Regions from separate parts of the Streptomyces sp. NBC_01260 genome, predicted to be linked through region 2. Evidence: predicted binding sites of a transcription regulator. Region 2 holds the regulator's gene; the other holds the start of a gene.
What was found. Region 2 encodes HspR, which represses chaperone genes until heat shock. Its sites were predicted from a motif close to TTGAGNNNNNNNNNCTCAA; they were not measured.
Positions count from the first base shown of each region.

Region 1: a site for HspR is predicted at 2,363-2,381, ahead of lon (endopeptidase La). Genes of this name have one in related genera too.

Region 1 covers NZ_CP108464.1:2,477,412-2,481,826, forward strand. The annotation lists gene lon (endopeptidase La) at 1-2,340, opposite strand, end outside; gene OG322_RS10565 (isochorismatase family protein) at 2,575-3,156, shown strand; gene OG322_RS10570 (nucleotidyltransferase domain-containing protein) at 3,206-4,024, shown strand; partial or broken gene OG322_RS10575 (RNA polymerase sigma factor) at 4,128-4,344, shown strand.
Region 2 covers NZ_CP108464.1:4,399,051-4,403,465, forward strand. The annotation lists gene dnaK (molecular chaperone DnaK) at 1-462, shown strand, start outside; gene grpE (nucleotide exchange factor GrpE) at 459-1,118, shown strand; gene dnaJ (molecular chaperone DnaJ) at 1,251-2,444, shown strand; gene OG322_RS19660 (heat shock protein transcriptional repressor HspR) at 2,446-2,892, shown strand; gene OG322_RS19665 (helix-turn-helix transcriptional regulator) at 2,897-3,931, opposite strand; gene OG322_RS19670 (helix-turn-helix transcriptional regulator) at 4,116-4,415, opposite strand, start outside.

The DNA of each region.
Region 1 (4,415 bases), 1.9 Mb from region 2:
GTGGACCTCCAGGGTGTCCAGCACCTCGGCGGGGACGTCGTCCAGATCCGCCTCGTTCCGCTTCGGGATCACCACGGTGGTGATCCCGGCCCGGTGCGCGGCGAGCAGCTTCTGCTTCAGGCCGCCGATCGGCAGCACGCGTCCGGTCAGCGAGACCTCACCGGTCATCGCCACATCCGTACGGACCAGCCGGCCGGAGAGCAGCGAGGCCAGTGCGGTGGTCATCGTGATACCCGCGCTCGGACCGTCCTTGGGCACGGCGCCCGCCGGGAAGTGGATGTGCGCACCGCGGTCCTTCAGGTCCGCGACCGGCAGTTCCAGCTCCGCACCGTGCGACCGCAGGAAGCTCAGCGCGATCTGCGCGGACTCCTTCATGACGTCGCCGAGCTGGCCGGTGAGGGTCAGTCCGGACGCCCCGGTCTCCGGGTCGGCGAGCGACGCCTCAACGAAGAGCACGTCGCCGCCGGCTCCGGTCACCGCGAGCCCGGTGGCCACGCCCGGCACCGCGGTGCGGCGCTCGGCCGGGTCCTGGGCGGACTCGGGGACGTGGTGCGGCCGGCCGACAAGACCGCGCAGGTCCTCGTCGGTCACCGTGAACGGCAGCTCCCGGTCACCCAGTTCGTGCTGGGCCGCGACCTTGCGCAGCAGCCGGGCCACGGCCCGCTCCAGGTTCCGTACGCCGGCCTCGCGGGTGTACTCGCCGGCCAGCTTGCGCAGGGCCGACTCGTCGAGGGTGACCTCGTCCTTCTCCAGACCGGCCCGCTCCAGCTGGCGCGGGAGGAGGTGGTCGCGGGCGATGACGACCTTCTCGTCCTCGGTGTAGCCGTCCAGCCTGACCAGCTCCATCCGGTCGAGCAGGGCCTCCGGGATCGCTTCCAGGACATTGGCGGTGGCCAGGAAGACGACATCGCTGAGGTCGAGTTCGACCTCCAGGTAGTGGTCGCGGAAGGTGTGGTTCTGGGCCGGGTCGAGCACTTCGAGGAGCGCCGCCGCCGGGTCGCCCCGGTAGTCGGAGCCGACCTTGTCGATCTCGTCGAGCAGGACGACCGGGTTCATCGAACCGGCCTCCTTGATGGCGCGGACGATGCGCCCGGGAAGCGCGCCGACGTAGGTGCGCCGGTGGCCGCGGATCTCCGCCTCGTCCCGGACACCGCCGAGCGCGACCCGGACGAACTTGCGGCCCATGGCGTGCGCCACGGATTCCCCGAGCGAGGTCTTGCCCACGCCGGGCGGTCCGACCAGGGCCAGCACCGCGCCGCCGCGCCGCCCGCCGACGACGCCCAGACCGCGGCCGGCCCGCCGCTTGCGCACCGCGAGGTACTCGGTGATGCGCTCCTTCACGTCCTGGAGGCCCGCGTGCTCGGCGTCGAGGATCTCCTGGGCGCCGCGGATGTCGTAGGCGTCCTCGGTCCGCTCGGTCCACGGCAGTTCGAGGACGGTGTCGAGCCAGGTCCTGATCCAGGAGCCCTCGGGACTCTGGTCGGAGGAGCGCTCCAGCTTGTCGACCTCCTTGAGCGCGGCCTCGCGGACGTGCCCGGGAAGATCGGCGGCCTCGACGCGGGCCCGGTAGTCGTCGGACTCGTCGCCGGAGGCGGGATCACCGTTGAGCTCGGAGAGCTCCTTGCGTACGGCGTCGAGCTGGCGCCGCAGCAGGAACTCGCGCTGCTGCTTGTCGACGCCCTCCTGGACGTCCCTGGCGATGGACTCGGCGACGTCCTGCTCGGCGAGGTGTTCGCGCAGCCACTGGATGGCGAGCTTCAGCCGGGCGACCGCGTCGGCGGTCTCCAGCAGCCGCACCTTCTGGGCGATGGTGAGGAAGGGGGAGTATCCGGAATTGTCGGCGAGCGCGGAGATGTCCTCGATCTGCTGGACCCGGTCCACGACCTGCCAGGCACCGCGCTGCTTCAGCCAGCTGGTGGCGAGTGCCTTGTACTCCTTGGCCAGCTCGGCGGCGGCTCCGGGGAGCTGGTCGGGGGCCGATGCGTCGACCCGGGCCCCCTCCACCCAGAGCGCGTCGCCCGGTCCACTGGTCCCGGCACCGATCCGCACCCGGCCGCGGCCGCGGATGAGCGCGCCGGGGTCTCCGTCGGAGAGCCGTCCGACCTGTTCGACGGTGCCGATGACACCGATCCCGGTGTAGGTGCCGTCGATGCGCGGAACGAGCAGCACCTCGGGCTTGCCGCCGCCCTCGGGGGCCGCGGCCTGGGCGGACTCCACCGCGGCGCGCACGTCGTTGTCGGACAGGTCCAGAGGCACCACCATTCCGGGCAGCACGACCTCGTCGTCGAGCGGCAGCACAGGCAGGGTGAGCGGTGTGACCGCATTGGACTCAGTAGCCATGATCTCCCCTTCGGCAGTCAAGTTGAGCTATGAAGACTCAATGCTCCTGAGCCGCCTAATGTTCCCCGGGAGGTGTTCGCTGTGAGCGATCGTGCGGCGGCCGCCCCGTGTCTGCCTCCGCGCCTTGTGTCCAACGCCGTACGGGCTTGCCGTAGTCCCCGCCCCTCGTGCTCCGTCCGCGAGATCCCGCGAAATCCGGTGGAAGGCCGCGGCAGTGCCGGACAGGATGACGCCATGAACCATGTCGCACCCCCTGCACAGGCCCTGATCGTCGTGGACGTCCAGAAGGCGGGGGTGACCGGTGAGAGGGCGGTGCCCGGCGCGGCCGGACTGCTGAGGCGGACGGCGGACCTGATCGCACGGGCGCGCCGCGGCGGTGCGCTGGTCGTCCATCTCCAGAACGACGGCGCACCCGGCTCGGGCGACGAGCCGCACACCCCGGGCTGGGCGCTGCACCTTCCCGTCGGGGAGGGTCCCGCGGAGGTCGTGATCCGCAAGACGAGGGACGACGGCTTCGCGGGCACGTCCCTGGGGGACCTGCTGACCGGGGCCGGAGTCGAGTCGCTCGCCCTGTGCGGGGTGATGTCGGAGATGTGCGTCCAGGCCACGGCCCGCACCGCCCTGGCCCTGGGCCACCGGGTCGTTCTCCCCTACGACGCCCACGCCACGCAGGACATCCCGGCCGCCCCCGGCATCAGCGCCGCGGTCCCGGCCGCCGTGGTGTCCCGGGTCGCGGCGTGGGCGATCAGCGGCGACGCCGAGGTCACCGTGCCGGCCGCGGACGTCACGTTCGCCGCGCCGCCGCGGGTGCGCTGAGGACGGAAAAGAGTTCGGCACGGGCCCGGCGGCAGGGCAGAGTGCCCGCATGAGCGATGACCGCGGACTGGCGCAGGACGGCACGATCGCGCGGGAGGGCTCGCTGGACCGGGTGCAGGCGCCGTTCGCGCCGGTCGTGGCGGCGGCCCGGTCTCGGATCGCCGAGGTCTTCGGTCCCGCCCGGCTGGACAGCGCCTACCTCTACGGCAGCGTTCCGCGCGGCACGGCCGTTCCCGGCGTTTCCGACCTGGACCTCCTCCTCGCGCTGCGCTCCGGGCCCACCGGGGCGGACCGGGCCGACGCCGACGCCGTCGAGGCGGAACTCGACGCGTCGTTCGACGCGATCGACGGGGCCGGGATCCTGCTGTCCGGCGCGGGCACACTGCTCAGCGACCTCGAACGCCATGACGGGGGCTTCTTCCTCGCCTGCCTGTGCACCCCGCTGCTCGGCGACGACCTCGCCGAGCGGCTGCCGCGCTACCGTCCGACCTCGCTGCTCGCCCGTGAGACCAACGGCGATCTGTGCCTGTTGCTCCCGCGCTGGCACGAGCGGGCGGCGGAGGCCGCCACGGACCGCGAACGCCGCGCCATGAGCCGCGGCGTCGCCCGTCGGATCGTCCGCACGGGCTTCACCCTGGTGATGCCGCGGTGGGGCGGCTGGACCAGCGATCTGGCCGAGTCCGCCGAGCTCTTCGCCCGCTACTACCCGCACCGTCCCGAGCGGGCCGGGCAGATGCGGCTGGCCGCCCGCACGGGCCGCGTACCGACCGCCGACCCGGCCGTCCTGTCGATGCTCGTCGACGACCTCGCCCCGTGGCTGGCGGCCGAACACATCGCGGTGCACGGGGAGAAGGCGCCGCGCCCCTGACCGCGGCCGTGCCCGGTCCGTGAACCGAACGGGGGCCGGTCTCCGATAGAGGAGCTGTGAGCCACTTGCTGCGCCCGCGAGGGACGACCGGACCGACGAGGCGCTGCTGCGTGCCGTCGCACAGGGGGACACGACGGCCCTGGCCGCTCTCCACGACCGGCACGCCGGCTGGCTGCCGGCCCGGCTGAACCGGCGGTGCGCCGACCCCGAGACCGTGCGGGAGGTACTTCAGGACACCTTCGTCACGGCCTGGCGCTCGGCCGGTTCGCACCGGGGCGCCGAGGCGGGCGGCTGGCGCCGGGTGATCGCCGCCCGCCTCGCCTGGCTCGGACGCCATCTGGCCAGGCGCACGAGTCGCGCCGCGTCAAAGGTGCCCGTCCTGTGCACGCCA
Region 2 (4,415 bases):
GGCACCGGCAAGGAGCAGAAGATGACCGTCACCGGTGGCTCCTCGCTGCCGAAGGACGAGGTCAACCGGATGCGCGAAGAGGCCGAGCAGTACGCGGACGAGGACCACCGCCGTCGCGAGGCCGCCGAGTCGCGCAACCAGGGCGAGCAGCTCGTCTACCAGACGGAGAAGTTCCTCAAGGACAACGAGGACAAGGTCCCCGGCGACGTGAAGACGGAGGTGGAGACCGCGCTCACCGAGCTGAAGGAGAAGCTCAAGGGCGAGGACACCGCCGAGATCCGTACCGCCACCGAGAAGGTCGCGGCCGTCTCCCAGAAGCTGGGCCAGGCGATGTACGCCAACGCCCAGGCCGAGGGCGGCCCGCAGCCGGGTACCGAGCAGGCCCAGGGCGACGCTCAGGACGATGTCGTCGACGCCGAGATCGTCGACGACGAGAAGGACACCAAGGGCGGTGCGGCGTGACCGAGGAGACTCCGGGCTTCGAGGAGAAGCCCGACGTCCCCTCCGGCGCCACCTCTGAAGACGCCGGGACGGAGGCCGCCACCCCCTCTTCGGAGGAGGCGGCGGCCCCCGCCGGGGACGCGAACCAGACAGCCGGTCTGACGGCACAGCTGGACCAGGTCCGTACCGCGCTCGCCGAGCGCACGGCCGACCTCCAGCGGCTCCAGGCCGAATACCAGAACTACCGCCGCCGCGTGGAGCGGGACCGGGTCACGGTCAAGGAGATCGCAGTCGCGGGTCTCCTGTCCGAGCTCCTGCCCGTGCTCGACGACGTCGGCCGGGCCCGGGAGCACGGCGAGCTCCTCGGCGGGTTCAAGTCGGTGGCCGAATCGCTGGAGACGGTCGTCGCCAAGCTCGGCCTGCAGCAGTTCGGCAAGGAGGGCGAGCCCTTCGACCCGACGATTCACGAGGCCCTGATGCACTCGTACGCGCCGGACGTCACCGAGACGACCTGCGTGGCGATCCTGCAGCCTGGGTACCGGATCGGCGAGCGCACCATCCGTCCCGCACGGGTGGCCGTGGCCGAACCCCAGCCGGGGGCGACGCCCGCGACCGCGAAGGACGCGAAAGAAGAGCAGGCAGCCGACGAGGAGAGCGGTGGCGGCGAGGAGGTCTGACATTCCGTCCGACCACTTGGCGGCACACCGCCCGGTCATCAGGGCCTTTGGTTTGGATCAGGCCGGACTCCATGAGCCCGGCAGGATTCAGGCGGAAGGCCCTGGGCCGGTCGTCCGGAAGGAGGGACGTCGATGAGTACGAAGGACTTCGTCGAGAAGGACTACTACAAGGTTCTCGGCGTCCCGAAGGACGCCACGGACGCCGAGATCAAGAAGGCGTACCGGAAGCTCGCCCGCGAGTTCCACCCGGACGCCAACAAGGGTGACAACAAGGCGGAGGAGCGCTTCAAGGAGATCTCCGAGGCCAACGACATCCTCGGTGACACCAAGAAGCGCAAGGAGTACGACGAGGCTCGCGCCCTCTTCGGCAACGGCGGCTTCCGCCCCGGACCCGGCAGCGGTGGCGGCAACTTCAACTTCGACCTGGGGGACCTCTTCGGAGGCGCCCCGAGCGGCGGCCAGGGCGGCGGAGCCGGCGGCTTCGGCGGCGGTGGCGGCGGTCTGGGCGATGTGTTCGGCGGCCTCTTCAACCGGGGCGGCGGTACCGGCACCCGGGTGCAGCCGCGCCGCGGCCAGGACATCGAGTCCGAGGTGACGCTCAGCTTCACCGAGGCGGTCGACGGGGCCACGGTCCCGCTGCGGATGTCCAGCCAGGCGCCCTGCAAGGCGTGCTCCGGCACCGGCGACAAGAACGGCACCCCCAGGGTCTGCCCGACCTGTGTCGGCACCGGCCAGGTCTCGCGCGGCACCGGCGGCGGGTTCTCGCTCACCGATCCCTGCGTGGACTGCAAGGGCCGGGGCCTCATCGCCCAGGACCCCTGTGACGTCTGCAAGGGCAGCGGCCGGGCGAAGTCGTCCCGCACCATGCAGGTCAGGATTCCGGCGGGCGTCTCCGACGGCCAGCGGATCCGGCTGCGCGGCAAGGGCAGTCCGGGCGAGCGCGGCGGACCGGCCGGCGACCTCTACGTCGTCGTCCACGTCGACGCCCACCCGGTCTTCGGCCGCAAGGGCGACAACCTCACGGTCACCGTGCCCGTCACCTTCACGGAGGCGGCGCTCGGCGGCGAGGTGAGGGTCCCCACGCTCGGCGGACCGCCGGTCACCCTGAAGCTTCCGCCCGGCACTCCCAACGGGCGCACCATGCGCGCCCGCGGCAAGGGCGCGGTGCGCAAGGACGGCAGCCGCGGCGACCTGCTGGTCACCGTGGAGGTGGTGGTCCCCAAGGACCTGGGCACGGACGCCCGGGACGCCCTGGAGGCCTATCGCAAGGCGACCGCGGACCAGGACCCGCGGGCGGAGCTGTTCCAGGCAGCGAAGGGAGCTTGAGATGGACGGCCGCCGACGTAATCCGTACGAACTGACCGAAGAATCCCCGGTGTACGTGATCTCGATCGCGGCCCAGCTCTCGGGACTGCATCCCCAGACGCTGCGCCAGTACGACCGCCTCGGCCTGGTCTCGCCCGACCGCACGGCCGGGCGCGGCAGGCGCTACTCGGCCCGCGACATCGAGCTGCTGCGCACCGTGCAGCAGCTGTCGCAGGACGAGGGCATCAACCTCGCCGGCATCAAGCGCATCATCGAGCTGGAGAACCAGGTCGCTGCGCTCCAGCAGCGCGTCGCCGAGCTCTCGACGGCCGTGGACGGGGCGGCGGCGGCGTTGCAGCAGCGCGAGGCGCAGGTGCACGCCTCGTACCGGCGCGATCTGGTGCCGTACCAGGATGTGCAGCACACCAGCGCACTGGTGGTCTGGCGGCCCAAGCGGCCCAGGGAGTAATACCTCAGCACTCACCGAGGCCCGTCGTCCCGCTCGCGCGGGGCGGCGGGCCTTCGTGCCGTCCCGGTCGGGGCGCGGCGAGGCCGGACTCGACGAGCAGGGCGCCGAGGTGGGTGCGGCTGGTGGCGTCGAGGGTCTGCATGAGCTTGGAGATGTGGGCGCGGCAGGTACGGACGCTGATGCCGAGCTTGCGGGCCACCACCTGGTCGACATGCCCCTCGACGAGCAGCCGGGCGATGCTGAGCTGGACCGCGGTCACGGAGCTGTCCGCCGGGGCGGCCGGCAGGGGCTCGGTGAGCGGGGTGGCCTGCGCCCACATGACCTCGTACACCTGGGTCAGATAGTGGACCAGGGCGGGGTGACGGATTTCGAGGGCCACGTCGCGTTCGGCATTGGCCGGGATGAAGGCCACGGTGCGGTCGAAGATGAACAGCCGCTCGACCGTCTGCTCGGTGGTGCGGACCTGGATGTGGCCCGCGGGTATGTCGCCCAGATACGCCTTCAGCGTCGGGCTGTAGCGGGTCGGGTGCTGGTAGATGTGGCGGAGCGTCGCTCCTTGTCCGACGGCGGACAGGGCGCGCGCCAGCGCCTCCTTGAGCTGTTCCGCCGGGCGGCTGCTGCCCGGCTGCAACGTCAGGATCTCGTCCCGTGCGCCGTTCAGGGCGTTCTGGATGGTCGCGTTGATCAGCGGCATGCCTTCGAGCACGGTGATGGCCAGATTGGGATCCGTACTGGCGACGGAGGCCAGCGGCGCCAGGGAGTCGGCGAGGGCCGCGGTGAGCCTGATGCGCTCGTGGATCTCCCGGATGACGGGTTGCAGCAGATGGGCCAGGGCGGCGGACGGCGGCACGGGACGTATCCAGGCGTCGTCCTGCGGGTCGGGATGGACCAGCGTCAACTCGGTGAGACAGGGGGCCGGTTCGAGGGCGCTCCGGGGGATCCGTCCCGCGCTCAGTGCCTCGGTGTAGACGCGGATCGCCGCGTCGCACAGCTGGCGGTCGCCGTGCGGGTGCGCCGTTGTGTCCTCATCCCTGCCCATTCGTGCCCCCCCACTTTTGGCAGTGCAGCAAGATGACGGTGGTGGCAGCGTAGTCCGCGGGCCACTGTGGGTCTTGTCGGGGGAGCCGGGAACTCCCCCGGCTGATCGGGGGCGTGGCCATGTCTCTCCCCCTTGCATGGCCATGCTTCCGGCCCGGGGGTGGGGACCGTTCGGTGCCGCCCGGTCAGGAGTCCTGATCGAGGATTCCTGACTGGGCTATCAGGTAGCCGAGTTGTGCACGGCTGGTGCTTCCCAGTACGGCGGACAGCTTGGCGACATGGGCTCGGCAGGTACGGACGTTCATGCCGAGCCGCCGGGCTATCGCTTCGTCGACGTGCCCCTCGATCAGCAGCGTGGCGATGGCGCGCTGGACGCCTGTGATGCCGTCGCGGGCCGGGTCGTACGGGGCTGCTTCGTCCAGCGGGACAGCTCTGCGCCAGAGTTGTTCGAAGACCTTCGTCAGGTAGGCGACCAGTCCGGGGTG